2 regions of the uncultured Paenibacillus sp. genome follow, and region 2 is predicted to be linked to the other one. Evidence: riboswitches for the same ligand, from Rfam matches in the RefSeq annotation. Region 2 holds a riboswitch; the other holds the start of a gene.
What was found. Region 2 has a riboswitch for cyclic di-AMP ahead of ehuB (ectoine/hydroxyectoine ABC transporter substrate-binding protein EhuB). Riboswitches for the same ligand answer to the same signal wherever they lie in the genome.

Region 1: another riboswitch for cyclic di-AMP. It lies ahead of RWM61_RS18780 (ubiquitin-like domain-containing protein); the one in region 2 lies ahead of ehuB (ectoine/hydroxyectoine ABC transporter substrate-binding protein EhuB).

Annotation. Positions count from the first base shown of each region.
Region 1 covers NZ_CAUPYC010000088.1:8,123-14,191, forward strand. Annotated here, with positions in the region: gene rsmI (16S rRNA (cytidine(1402)-2'-O)-methyltransferase) at 1-190, shown strand, start outside; gene RWM61_RS18765 (AbrB/MazE/SpoVT family DNA-binding domain-containing protein) at 399-653, opposite strand; gene RWM61_RS18770 (HD domain-containing protein) at 926-2,224, shown strand; gene RWM61_RS18775 (TatD family hydrolase) at 2,259-3,026, shown strand; cyclic di-AMP (ydaO/yuaA leader) riboswitch at 3,206-3,404, shown strand; gene RWM61_RS18780 (ubiquitin-like domain-containing protein) at 3,661-4,809, shown strand; gene rnmV (ribonuclease M5) at 5,016-5,579, shown strand; gene rsmA (16S rRNA (adenine(1518)-N(6)/adenine(1519)-N(6))-dimethyltransferase RsmA) at 5,576-6,069, shown strand, end outside.
Region 2 covers NZ_CAUPYC010000020.1:12,380-18,448, forward strand. Annotated here, with positions in the region: gene RWM61_RS08825 (Na+/H+ antiporter subunit D) at 1-1,288, shown strand, start outside; gene RWM61_RS08830 (Na+/H+ antiporter subunit E) at 1,294-1,770, shown strand; gene RWM61_RS08835 (Na(+)/H(+) antiporter subunit F1) at 1,770-2,060, shown strand; gene mnhG (monovalent cation/H(+) antiporter subunit G) at 2,029-2,424, shown strand; cyclic di-AMP (ydaO/yuaA leader) riboswitch at 2,478-2,620, shown strand; gene ehuB (ectoine/hydroxyectoine ABC transporter substrate-binding protein EhuB) at 2,901-3,809, shown strand; gene ehuC (ectoine/hydroxyectoine ABC transporter permease subunit EhuC) at 3,819-4,472, shown strand; gene ehuD (ectoine/hydroxyectoine ABC transporter permease subunit EhuD) at 4,475-5,137, shown strand; partial or broken gene ehuA (ectoine/hydroxyectoine ABC transporter ATP-binding protein EhuA) at 5,137-5,907, shown strand; gene ectA (diaminobutyrate acetyltransferase) at 5,996-6,069, shown strand, end outside.

The DNA of each region.
Region 1 (6,069 bases), on a different contig from region 2:
TCCGGCGAACGACCGGTGGTGGGAAAATCTAACGGTTACCGCGCATGTGTGGCATTATGAGTCCGAATCCGGCGACCGGAAGGAAGCGATGAAGAAAGCGGCGGCGGATAGGGAAGTAACCAAGAGGGAGATTTACAATGCGTACATAGCGGAAACGGCGGAGCGTGAACAGTCGGAACCGGAGGGCTGACCGAAGGGGGTTGTTTGTCCGGCCGGAAGCCGAAAAAAGACAAAAAAGGGCCTTCCCGGCCGGGTTCTAGCACAGGAAGGCAATAAGGAGTATAAAAAAGGTTAGAATTAACTTGGCAGGATGTTTCTATTATAACTTATATTTCGGAATTTGATAACCTATTTCTTTCCGGCAGTATCCGAAATCCGCAAATCCTTAATTAATTAAATTATTTCGCAACCGGTGCCGGCAGTTCCGATATGCATTCATTGCAAACGATTTTGCCCTTGAAATAAGTGACGTTCTCCGCGTTGCCGCAGAAAATACAGGCCGGCTCATATTTCTTGAGCATAATGCGCTCGCCGTCCACGTAGATTTCCAGAGCGTCCTTCTCTCCAATGCCGAGCGTACGGCGCAATTCGATCGGAATGACGACGCGGCCCAATTCATCAACTTTACGTACGATACCGGTGGATTTCATCATGATCTATCTTTCCCCTCTCAAAATATGGTTCTACAATATTCGACACAATTTTACTTTTTTATTTTTACCATCGTACCAACCATTCCCATAATAGTCAACCGTAATTTAAGGAATTGAATTTCTTTTATCATCCAAATTCCTATGTATATGGGTAATGTCGAAAGATATTTGGTAAAAATCGACACAAAACCTGGAAGATTAAATACGACACCATTCGACAAAATCGAAAATTTTACCCAGTGTTTGAATCACTATTTCCAATCCAAGAGGTGATGGGCGTGCGTTACGATTTGGCTGAAGAAAAGGTATTTAAAGATCCGGTTCATAAGTATATCTATGTGCAGGATCGGACCATCTGGAATTTGATCAATACGAAGGAATTCCAACGGCTTCGCCGTATCCGTCAGCTGGGCACCTCCTATTTGACGTTTCATGGCGCGGAACACAGCCGCTTCTCCCACTCGCTCGGCGTATACGAAATAACGCGCAAAATCATATCGCAATTCGAGCGAAGCCGGTACGCCGACTGGCCGGAGGAGGAACGCCTTTTATGCCTCTGCGCATCCCTTTTGCACGATGTCGGTCATGGCCCCTTTTCCCATTCGATCGAAGACGTTTTCGACACCCATCATGAAGCCTGGACCTGCCGTATTATATTAGAAGAAACAGAAGTGAACCGCATCTTGCGAACGGTATCTCCGGACTTCCCCGAACGGGTCGCTTCGGTCATTTGCAAAACGTACGACAAGCCGATCGTCGTTAGTCTGATCTCCAGCCAAATGGATGCCGACCGCATGGATTATCTGCTTCGCGATGCATACTATACGGGCGTCAACTACGGCATGTTCGATTTGGACCGTATCCTTCGTGTGCTGCGGCCTTACCAGGGTCGCATTGTGGTGAAGGAAAGCGGCATGCACGCCGTAGAGGACTATCTGATGTCGCGTTACCAAATGTATTGGCAGGTGTACTTCCATCCAGTCACCCGTAGCTCGGAAATCATTCTTCGCCAAATTTTTCGCAGAGCGAAGGAGCTTTATGCGGGTAGTTACGGATTTTTGTCGAAGATGCCCGATGCGCTCGTTTCTTTATTCGAGGGCACGCTTGACGTGAATGGCTATTACCGGCTGGATGAAGCGCTCGTTCAGACCGTGTTCATGCAATGGATCCAGGAGCGGGACGAGCTGCTTGCGGAGCTGTGCCGCCGCTTTCTGCACCGCAGGCTTTATAAATACGTTACGATGGACCACCGCGACGAAGCGTTCTGGTCACGAATACGCCACGCTTTCAGGTCTGCGGGACTTCACCCGGATTACCATCTGGAGATTGATTACCCGTTCGATCTTCCGTATCATGTATACCGACCCGGTACAACCGAAGGAGAGAACAAGCCGCCTATTCTGATGCTCGGCGACCAGGACAAATTGGAGGATATCTCCGCCATGTCCGACATCATCCGTTCGATCGCCGGGTTGCACAGAGGCAAGTTTCACCTCTATTACCCAAGAGAGACGCTAATGAAACACAAAAATCATTTCGACACAGAAATTCGACAATTTTTCGAGCTTTGACAATCGGTATATGCAGGGAGGGAAACGTTGCGACATGCTTATCGACACTCACACTCATTTGGATTCCCCGAAATTCGACAACGACCGGGAAGCGGTCATTGCCCGGGCCGTTGAAGCCGGCGTGGGCAAGATGATCAATATCGGTTTCGATCGGGAGACGATTCCGACGACGATGGCGCTGGCGGATCGATATGATTTTATTTACGCAGCCGTCGGCTGGCATCCTGTGGAGAGCATACAAATGCGCGAGGGTGATCTCGAATGGATAGAGGAACTGTGCAAACACGAGAAGGTGGTGGCGATCGGGGAGATCGGATTGGACTACCATTGGGACACCTCACCGAAAGAAGTGCAGCATCGCGTGTTCCGCGAACAAATCCGGCTGGCCAGGAAGATCGGCAAGCCGATCGTGATTCATAACCGAGACGCGCATGAAGATATCGTCCGGATTTTGCGGGAGGAGAAGGCGTCGGAGGTCGGAGGGGTGATGCACTGCTTCTCGGGAAGTTGGGAGACGGCTAAGCAATGCCTGGATATGAATTTCTATATTTCTTTCGGAGGACCGGTTACGTTCAAAAATGCGAGGGTACCGAAGGAGGTTCTCGGCAAAGTGCCGCTCGACCGGATTTTGGTGGAAACGGATGCGCCATACCTGGCTCCCGAGCCTTACAGAGGCAAACGGAACGAGTCCGGACACGTGGTTTATGTGGCCGAGGCTGCGGCCGAAATTGTGGGCATAAGCCGAAACGAACTTGAGACGATCACCACGGAAAATGCCAAAAACTGTTTTGGGTTTCGGTGATTTTGATCACGAAAGGGAGAATTCGAGATCTATCCGGTGAAAAAAGTAATCTTTGTTTGCGAAATTGCAGCTTTTTTACGGGATTTTCCGGAAATAAGCTATATATCGTCTTTAAAGCGTTCTTTACAATGTAGGTCTAAAGGCTGTATGATTTTCCTCAGAGCTTGATGTTGTATCCCATTTCCAGATCGCTTAATCTCCATTCGGAGAGCGGGGGAACCGATACGGCGCTACGCCAACCCACAGCGGACACGTCGTATATGAATTCTTCTTGGGGTGAATTTTTGCAACGATCCATATTTAGGATCCGAGCGAAATAGGGCAACTCTCATGTCCGAACCCGACAGCTAACCTCGCAAGCGTACATAGAGAGGTCGTCTCGTGCATCCACATTTCCCAATGTGAATCTTTGTCTTCCGCGGAAGCCACGAAGGATCCTCTGTCGTCGGCTTCTTTTATTTTGCGAATATCGCAGAATGCCTCGACATAGGGTTACAGGGGAGGTGGACCGAACGGGCGTATCTCTGGGGGCAGGGCGTGCGTGCTGTTCGGCGCATGAAAATAACATATAGTCGCGTCAAAGACAATCATGCATCACTCTATGACGGCGGGGCTATGAAGGAGGACCGAAGAAGTGGGTGTGTTCCGGGTATTGGAATCCCATGGGCAACGATCATCCAGCATGACTTTCGCGTTGCGATGGAAGCATGGAAACTTGCGTTTGATTCTGCTTAGCGCTATTATCTCAATCGCTATGACTTTCATGTTGTTGGTGTTGGTGTACGGAACGGCTGACAAAAGCGTCTCCGTAGTATTGAATGGACAAGAAACCGTTGTTTCAACCAAGCAATGGTCCCTTCAACGCCTATTGGATGAACAAGCCATCACGATCGGACCTAACGATCAGGTATCGATGCCACTCAGCGCGGCCGTCAAAGACGGCGACCGGATCGTTGTCGATCAAGCGGTGCAAGTGACGGTGAAGGCGGATGGAAAGGCTGAAACGTTCTACACGACGGCAAGAACGGTGGGAGCGGCGATCGGGCAAACCGATATAAGTATCCGTGCGCAGGATAAGGTATATCCATCCTTGAATACGGAGCTCAAAAGCCGAATGAACGTAACGGTAGTGCGGATCGACAAGCAGCTTGCGGAGACCGAGCACGTACTGCCGTTCACGGTAGTCAAGAAAAACGATCCGAACTTGGACACCGGCAAAACGAAGGTTGTTCAGAAAGGCCGGCAAGGCCTGATCGTCAAAAAGTTCGAGAAGACGTTCGCGGACGGCAAGCTGGTGGAAACCAAGCTGCTGACCAAGTTTATGGAGACGTCGAAGCGGGATCAGATTGTGGCTGTCGGTACGAAGAAGCCGGAGCCGGAAGTTGTTGTGCTGTCGGCAAAGTCGCCCGAAACGGCGGCCGTCTCGAAGCAGGGCGTTTCGTTCAAGGCGAAGAAGGTGCTGAAGAACGTGACCTTAACCGCCTATACGGCGGGCGTGGAATCAACCGGAAAGAGCAAAAGCGATCCCGAATTCGGGATTACGGCATCCGGCGCCAAGGTAAAAGAAGGCCGTACGATTGCCGTCGATCCGAAGGTCATTCCGATCGGCTGGTGGGTATACATCGAGGGCATCGGCTTCCGCCGTGCGGAGGATACCGGCAGCGCGGTCAAAGGCAACAAGATCGACGTTTACTATGACAGCAGGCAGTATGCTTTGAAGTTCGGCAGGAAAAAAGGCTTTACGGTATACGTGTTAGGTCCGAATAAGCCGACCGCGGCCTAATAACAGGCTGTACAGCCGTTCGGCAACTCGTGATTAATCCTATGAGACTGACGGGATTTTATGCCTGTCCCAACCTCTATGCGCGGCCGCTCTTTTCGGGCGGCTTCGGTAGAGGTTTTTATCTTGTTGGCCATGTATAGCTTTAGACGATCGAGGTCACCCTTAGGTTGCAGCGAAGCCGCGCTTCGGGAAAGGAAATTTCTGCAATGCTGAAAGAAGTTATTGTCGTTGAGGGGAAAGGCGATACCGCAGCGATTAAAAGGGCCGTCGACGCGGATACGATTGAGACCGGAGGCTCGGCGGCGGGCGAAGAGGTGCTTCGGCGGATCGAGCTCGCGGCGGAGCGGAGGGGCGTCATTATTTTCACCGATCCGGATCATGCGGGCGAACGGATTCGGCGTATTGTGGCCGCCCGCGTGCCGGGCTGCAAGCATGCCTTTCTTCCGCAGGAAGAGGCGACGTACAAGGGGGACATCGGCATCGAGCATGCGGCGCCCGGAGCGATCAGGCGGGCATTAGCCTCGGTGCGCTCCGAGGCGGCCTCCAAGGACGGCGGCGAAGTGACATGGGACGATATGATCGCCGCCGGCTTGATCGTTCACCCCGATGCGGCCGCCCGCAGGCTGGCGCTCGGGAAGCTGCTCGGAATCGGGTATGCGAACGGCAAACAGTTCCACAAGCGCTGCACGGTGTTCCGCATCTCCAGGGAGGAGTTCGGACAAGCGGTGTCGGCCATGGAAGCGGGCAAGGAGAGAGGAGACGAACGATGACGGATGAGCGGCGCGGGGCGGCGGTCCCTGAGGTTTCCTCCCCGAAGCGGACGAAGGACATCATTGCCAAGTACGGCTTCCAATTCAAGAAAAGCCTCGGCCAAAATTTTCTTATCGACGGCAATATTTTAGGTAATATCGTAGAGGCCGCCGAATTGGATAAAAGCAAGGGCGCGCTCGAGATCGGACCCGGCATCGGCGCACTCACCGAACGGTTGGCCAAGACGGCGGGCGCCGTCACGGCCGTCGAAATCGACCAACGACTCATCCCGATCCTTCGGGAGGTGCTCGCGCCTTACGATAATGTGAGCGTCGTCCACGGGGACGTGCTCAAGCTTGATCTGAAGGCGATCATCGCCGAACGGTATAAAGGCGTGAATCCGATCAGCGTGGTCGCCAATCTTCCTTATTACGTAACGACGCCTATCCTGATGAAGCTGCTTGAGGATCGGCTGCCGCTCGAACATATCGTCGTCATGATTCAGAAAGA
Region 2 (6,069 bases):
GCCGCCTTACGGCATCGTTTTCGCAGCCGACATGCTTGCCGCCCTGCTGGTGCTGACGACGGCGGCGGTCGGCGCGGCCTGCTTGTTCTATGCGTTTCGAACGATCGGCGAGCAGCGGGAGCGCCATTACTTTTATCCGTTTTTTCAATTTCTGCTGGCGGGCGTCATGGGCTCGTTTCTGACCGGCGACTTGTTCAACCTGTTCGTCTGCTTCGAGGTCATGTTGATTTCCTCCTATGCGCTGATCGTTCTGGGCGGTACGAAGCTGCAGCTGAGGGAGACCTTGAAATATATATTGATCAATATTTTGTCTTCTGCGCTCTTTGTCGCCGCCGTCGCTTACTTGTACGGGGTGACGGGCACGTTGAATATGGCCGACCTGTCGGTCCGGGTGGCGGAAGCCGGACAAGGAGGCGTACTGAACGTCATCGCCGTCCTGTTTCTCATCGTGTTTTCGCTGAAAGCCGGATTGTTCCTGTTTTTCTGGCTCCCCGGGTCGTACAGCGCCCCGCCGGCGGCGGTCACCGCGCTGTTCGGCGCGCTTTTGACCAAGGTCGGGCTGTATGCGCTCATCCGCACGTTCACGCTGATCTTCTATCAGGACCCGGGAGTCATGCAGGCATGGATCGGCGGGATGGCGGCGGCCACGATGATCCTCGGCGGGCTCGGCGCGGTCGCGTACTCCGATATCCCCCGGATCCTGAATTACAACGTGATCATCGGCGTCGGCTTCATCGCGTTCGGATTATCGGTCGGCACCAAAGACGCGCTGGACGGGGCGGTGTTTTATCTGCTGCATGATATGGCCGCCAAAGCGATGATGTTTTTTCTCGGAGGACTCATCGTCGCCGCGGCCGGCACGCACCGGCTGAAGGATATGGGCGGGATGATCGGGCGGTATCCGCTGCTCGGCTGGTTGTTTTTCGTGGTGGCCCTCGCGCTTGCCGGCGTACCGCCGCTCAGCGGTTTTCCGGGAAAGCTGCTCATAATAAGGGGCGGCCTGGACGCAGGGGCTTACGGGTTGACGGCGATCGCGCTTGCTTCGAGCCTCGTCGTCCTGTACTCCATGATGAAAATATTCATGCAGGCGTTCTGGGGAGATGAGAAGCCGGCACCGAACCGAGAACCCGTAAAGCCGGGCGGTGCGGCTTATTGGGCGCTTGCGGCGGTATCCGTGCTGGTGGCGGTGCTGGGGATCGGGTCCGAATGGGTGTACGCGTTCGTTTCGCAGGCGGGTGACGGGCTTGTCAATCCGGAGCCATACATCGAAGCGGTATTAAAGGAGTAGTGGACATGGCTGTGCAAATCCTGCTGAATCTTCTCATCGCCGTTATATGGATGCTTCTTTCTAACGATTGGTCGGCTCCCCGGTTCACTGTCGGTTTTTTGATCGGTGCTCTGTTTATCGGGGGCCTGAACCGGTTCTGGCCGCATGACTTTTATTTGAAAAAGGCGTGGGCGGTCATCAGACTGCTCGCGCTGTTCATGAAAGAGCTGCTCCTTTCCGGCCTGGCGGTCATTCGCCAGATTCTCCGTCCGCGGCTTAACGTCCGGCCAGGTATATTCGCACTTGAAACCCGGCTGCAATCGGACTGGGAGGTCACGCTGCTGGCTTGCCTGATTACCTTGACGCCGGGCACGCTGACGCTGGATGTTTCGCGCGACGGACGGATTCTGTATATCCATGCGATGGATATACAGGACGCGGCGCAGCTGTCCGAACAGATTAAAGGAAGCTTCGAAAAAGCGATTATGGAGGTGACGCGGTGATGGACTACTTGCTGAGCGCATCCCTGGTCATATTGTCGCTGGCAATTCTCGGCTGCATGTACCGCTTGCTCAAGGGGCCTTCGATGGCCGACCGGATTATGTCCCTGGACACGATCGGCGTCATGTTGCTCTCGATGACCGCCGTCCTCTCCATGCTGTTGAAGACGGCGGTCTACCTCGATATTATCCTTGTCATCGGCATTGTTACGTTTATCGGCACGACGGCGTTTGCGAGATTCATCGAAAGGGGTGACGTCATTGAACGCGGGGACTTTGGCGACGGCAGGTGAGCTGCTGATCGGCATCCTGGTGCTGATCGGAGCTTTGCTCAGCGCGCTGAGCGCATTCGGGCTCGTTCGGCTGCCGGACGTTTATTTGCGGTCGCATGCCGCGACCAAAAGCGCGACGCTCGGCGTGCTTTTGGTGCTGGGAGGCGCGTTCCTGTATTTCTGGCTGTATCTGGAGCATGCCAGCGCGAAGCTGATTCTGGGTATCGTGTTCGTATTCATGACGGCGCCGGTAGCGGGGCATTTGAATGGAAGGGCCGCCTACCGTACGGGCGTTTCCTTGTGGGGCGGGAGTGTGCAGGACGACCTTAAAGCGGTGGTGAAGCGGGAACGCGAAGGGCGATCGGGCTCGGAGACGGATTTCTGAGAAACCTCTCATTTACCTCATAATTGTTTGACTTCTCTAATCTTTCAGTTTATTATAACCGTACGCTTAGTTTTCGGCTGTTGAGCCGGAAAGCGGGGGAACCAGTTTTTTGGGGCGAGTCATTCAGGTTTTTTGAATGTAGGGTACCATCTTACCCGAGTCCGTCAGCTAACCTCGTCAGCAGTGGATGGGTCTGTTTCTTTTCAAGCTAATTTAGACATGCGGACCCTTTTATAGGGTCTTTTGCGTCTTTTTGGACCCCTGCTGGCGGAGCTGTGCTTTTTTTAACTCCTCGGCCCGGGGTTCATTTTATTTTAATAGTCGAGAGGGGGAGTTGTGTGGGGGTAATCGACATACATAACGGGCGAAGGAAATGCATTTAATCCATGTTTGACGATGCGAAAAGTAGTTATATAGCTGCTGGCATACACACAATTGTGTGTTCAGAAAATATATGGGAGAGGCTGTGGGATGGATTGAAAAAAGCTTTGCTGTTGCTGTTGGGTCTGGTGTTTGCGGCGTTGATCGCCGGTTGCGGTCAATCCAATAACGCGACGGAAGGGACGTCGGGGCCGGATACGGCTGCCGGCGGCACCGCAAGCGGAACATTGGCGGAGGCAAAAGAGAGAGGGTACATCACGGTCGGCTTCGCTAACGAGAAACCATACGCTTACAAGACGGCCGACGGGGAATTAACCGGGGAAGCGGTGGAAATCGCGCGGGTCATTCTGGCCAATCTCGGCATCGAAGAAATGAGAGGGGAGCTGACCGAATTCGGTTCCTTGATCGGGGGACTTCAGGCCAAGCGGTTCGATCTGATTACGGCGGGGATGTTTATCAACCCGAACCGCTGCGCGGCGGTGCTTTTCGCCGACCCGGAGTACAGCATCGGAGAAGCGATCGCGGTCAAGAAAGGAAATCCGTTGAACTTGAGCAGCTATGCCGGCATTGCGCAGAACAAGGATGTGAAGGTGGCCGTAATGACCGGCGCTGTGGAAATCGGCTATCTGGAAGACTCGGGTGTGCCGAAGGAGCAAATCGTTCAGGTGCCGGATCAGGCGTCGGCGATCAGCGCGCTCCAGGCGGACAGGGTGCAGGTCATTACGATGACGGGACCGGCGCTGCAGGCGATGCTGGACTCGGCGAATGACGCCGATATCGAGCGGGTCGCCGAATTCGAGCAGCCGGTGATCGGCGGCAAAAGCGTGCGCGGTTACGGGGCAACGGCGTTCCGCCAAGCGGATGCGGCCTTTCGGCAGGCGTACAATGCGGAGCTGCAGAAATTGAAGGATTCGGGCGAGCTGCTGACGATCCTGCAGCAATTCGGCTTCACCGAGCAGGAGCTTCCCGGCGACGTGACGGCTGTAGAGCTGTGCAAGGAATAAGGCATAACGATGCCGAGTTCATGGATCGACTTTCTGCCTTCTCTGCTCGAAGGGGCGAAAGTGACGGTGCAGGTGGCAGTTGCGGCTTCGGTTCTCGCCATCATCGCTTCTTTCACTGCAGGACTGTGCAAGCTTTCCAGGCTTTGGGCGGTGCGCGCCGCGACTGCCGGATACGTGGAGATTTTCAGGGGAACGTCGTTGTTGATTCAATTGTTTTGGTTATACTTCGCGCTTCCCTTTCTCGGGATTGAGCTCCCCAAAATGTGGGCGGCCATTCTGGCGGTGGGCCTTAATTTCGGAGCTTACGGCTCCGAGATCGTGCGAAGCTCGATCCTCGCCGTTCCGAAAGGACAATGGGAGGCCGCGTTGGCTCTGAACATGAAGCCATGGCAGAGGCTTGTGCATATCGTCATACCGCAAGCGTTCGTCCGGATGCTGCCGCCTTTCGGAAATTTGCTTATCGAGCTGGTCAAATCCACATCCCTTGTCTATTTCATTACGATGGCGGATTTGACTTATCAGGCTATGGTATTGAGAAACAACTATATCTCTTTCACAACCGAAATTCTTGCGCTGCTGCTTCTCATCTATTTTGTCATTTCCGCGGTCGTTGCTTTCGGCATTCGTATGCTTGAGCGGAAGATGGCGGCAGGGAGGATGTAGCGATGTGGGATTGGAGTTTGGTTGCCGACATCTTGCCGGAGCTGTTGGCCGCTTTGAGAATGACGGCAGCCGCTACGCTTGCCGGGTTTGCCGCGGCCTGTGTCGGCGGCCTTGTGCTCGCAGGCGCCGTTCGTTCCGGTTGGAAGCCTGTGTCATGGTTTGCAAAAGGATTCATCGGGTTTATTCGGAACACGCCGCTGCTTGTTCAGGTGCTGTTCCTGTATTACAGCCTGCCGGTCATGGCCGGTATATCGCTGTCTGCTTTTTCGGCCGGCGTCATCGGACTTGGCCTGCATTACAGCACTTATTTGGCCGAGGTATACCGTTCGGGGATCGAAGCGGTTCCCAAAGGGCAATGGGAAGCGGCGGTCGCATTGAACTTTCCCAAATGGCGGACATGGGGCAGCATCGTTCTGCCGCAGGCCATACCGCCGATTATTCCCGTGCTGGGCAATTACCTGATCGTCATGTTCAAGGAGACGCCGATTTTATCGGCGATCACGCTGGTCGAGCTGCTGCTCACGGCGAAAAATATCGTGTCCGATACTTACCGGGTGTTTGAACCTTATACGCTGGTCGGCCTGTTATTCCTGGCCATCAGCTATCCGGCTTCCCTGCTCGCAAGAACGCTGGAAAAAAGATTGAATCCGCAAAGAGGGAAGTGATGCCTATGCAACCCATTGTGAAATATTCGCAAGTGGCGAAAAAGTTCGGCGAGCTTGAGGTGCTCTCCGGCATTGATCTGGAAATTGATCCGGGCGAGAAGGTGGCGATGATCGGCCCGAGCGGTTCGGGCAAAACGACGCTCGGCCGCATGCTGATGACGTTGGAGGAGCCGACCGCCGGCACGATCGAATTGAATGGAGAGCTACTCTGGCATATGCGCGTGAACGGTCGGCTTGTCCGGGCCAACGAGCGGCATCTGCACCGAATGAGGGGCGATGTCGGCATGGTGTTCCAGCATTTCAACCTGTTTCCGCATATGAACGTGCTGCGCAACGTAACGGAGGGCCCGCGCAAGGTGCTCGGGTTATCGAAAGAGGAGGCGAAGGAACGGGCGGTATCCATGCTGCGCAAGGTCGGCCTGGACGACAAGCTGACGGTTTATCCGTCTCAATTGTCGGGCGGACAGAAGCAGCGCGTTGCGATTGCCCGGGCGCTGGTCATGCGGCCTAAAGTTATGGTATTCGATGAAGTGACGTCAGCCCTGGACCCTGAGCTTGTAGGCGAGGTGCTGGAGGTCATCCGGGAGATCGCCGAAGAGGGCGACATGGCGATGCTGCTGATTACCCATGAGATGGATTTCGCGAAGGAAGTCGCCGACCGCGTCATTTTCGGGGCGGAAGGGCGCATCGTGGAGCAGGGAACGCCGGAACAGATTTTCGACCATCCGCAAAGCGAGCGGCTGCAATCGTTTCTGAAGCGATTCAGGTCCGTGACGGCGAAGCACCGGAACAGGAGTGAGCGAGCACATGATTACGGAGACCGCGATTTGTTATCGAGAGCCCGGGACGGCAGACGGCATGAAGGTGTGGCAGTTGATCCGGCAAGCAGGATCGCTGGATGTTAACTCGCCCTACTGCTACATCATGCTGTG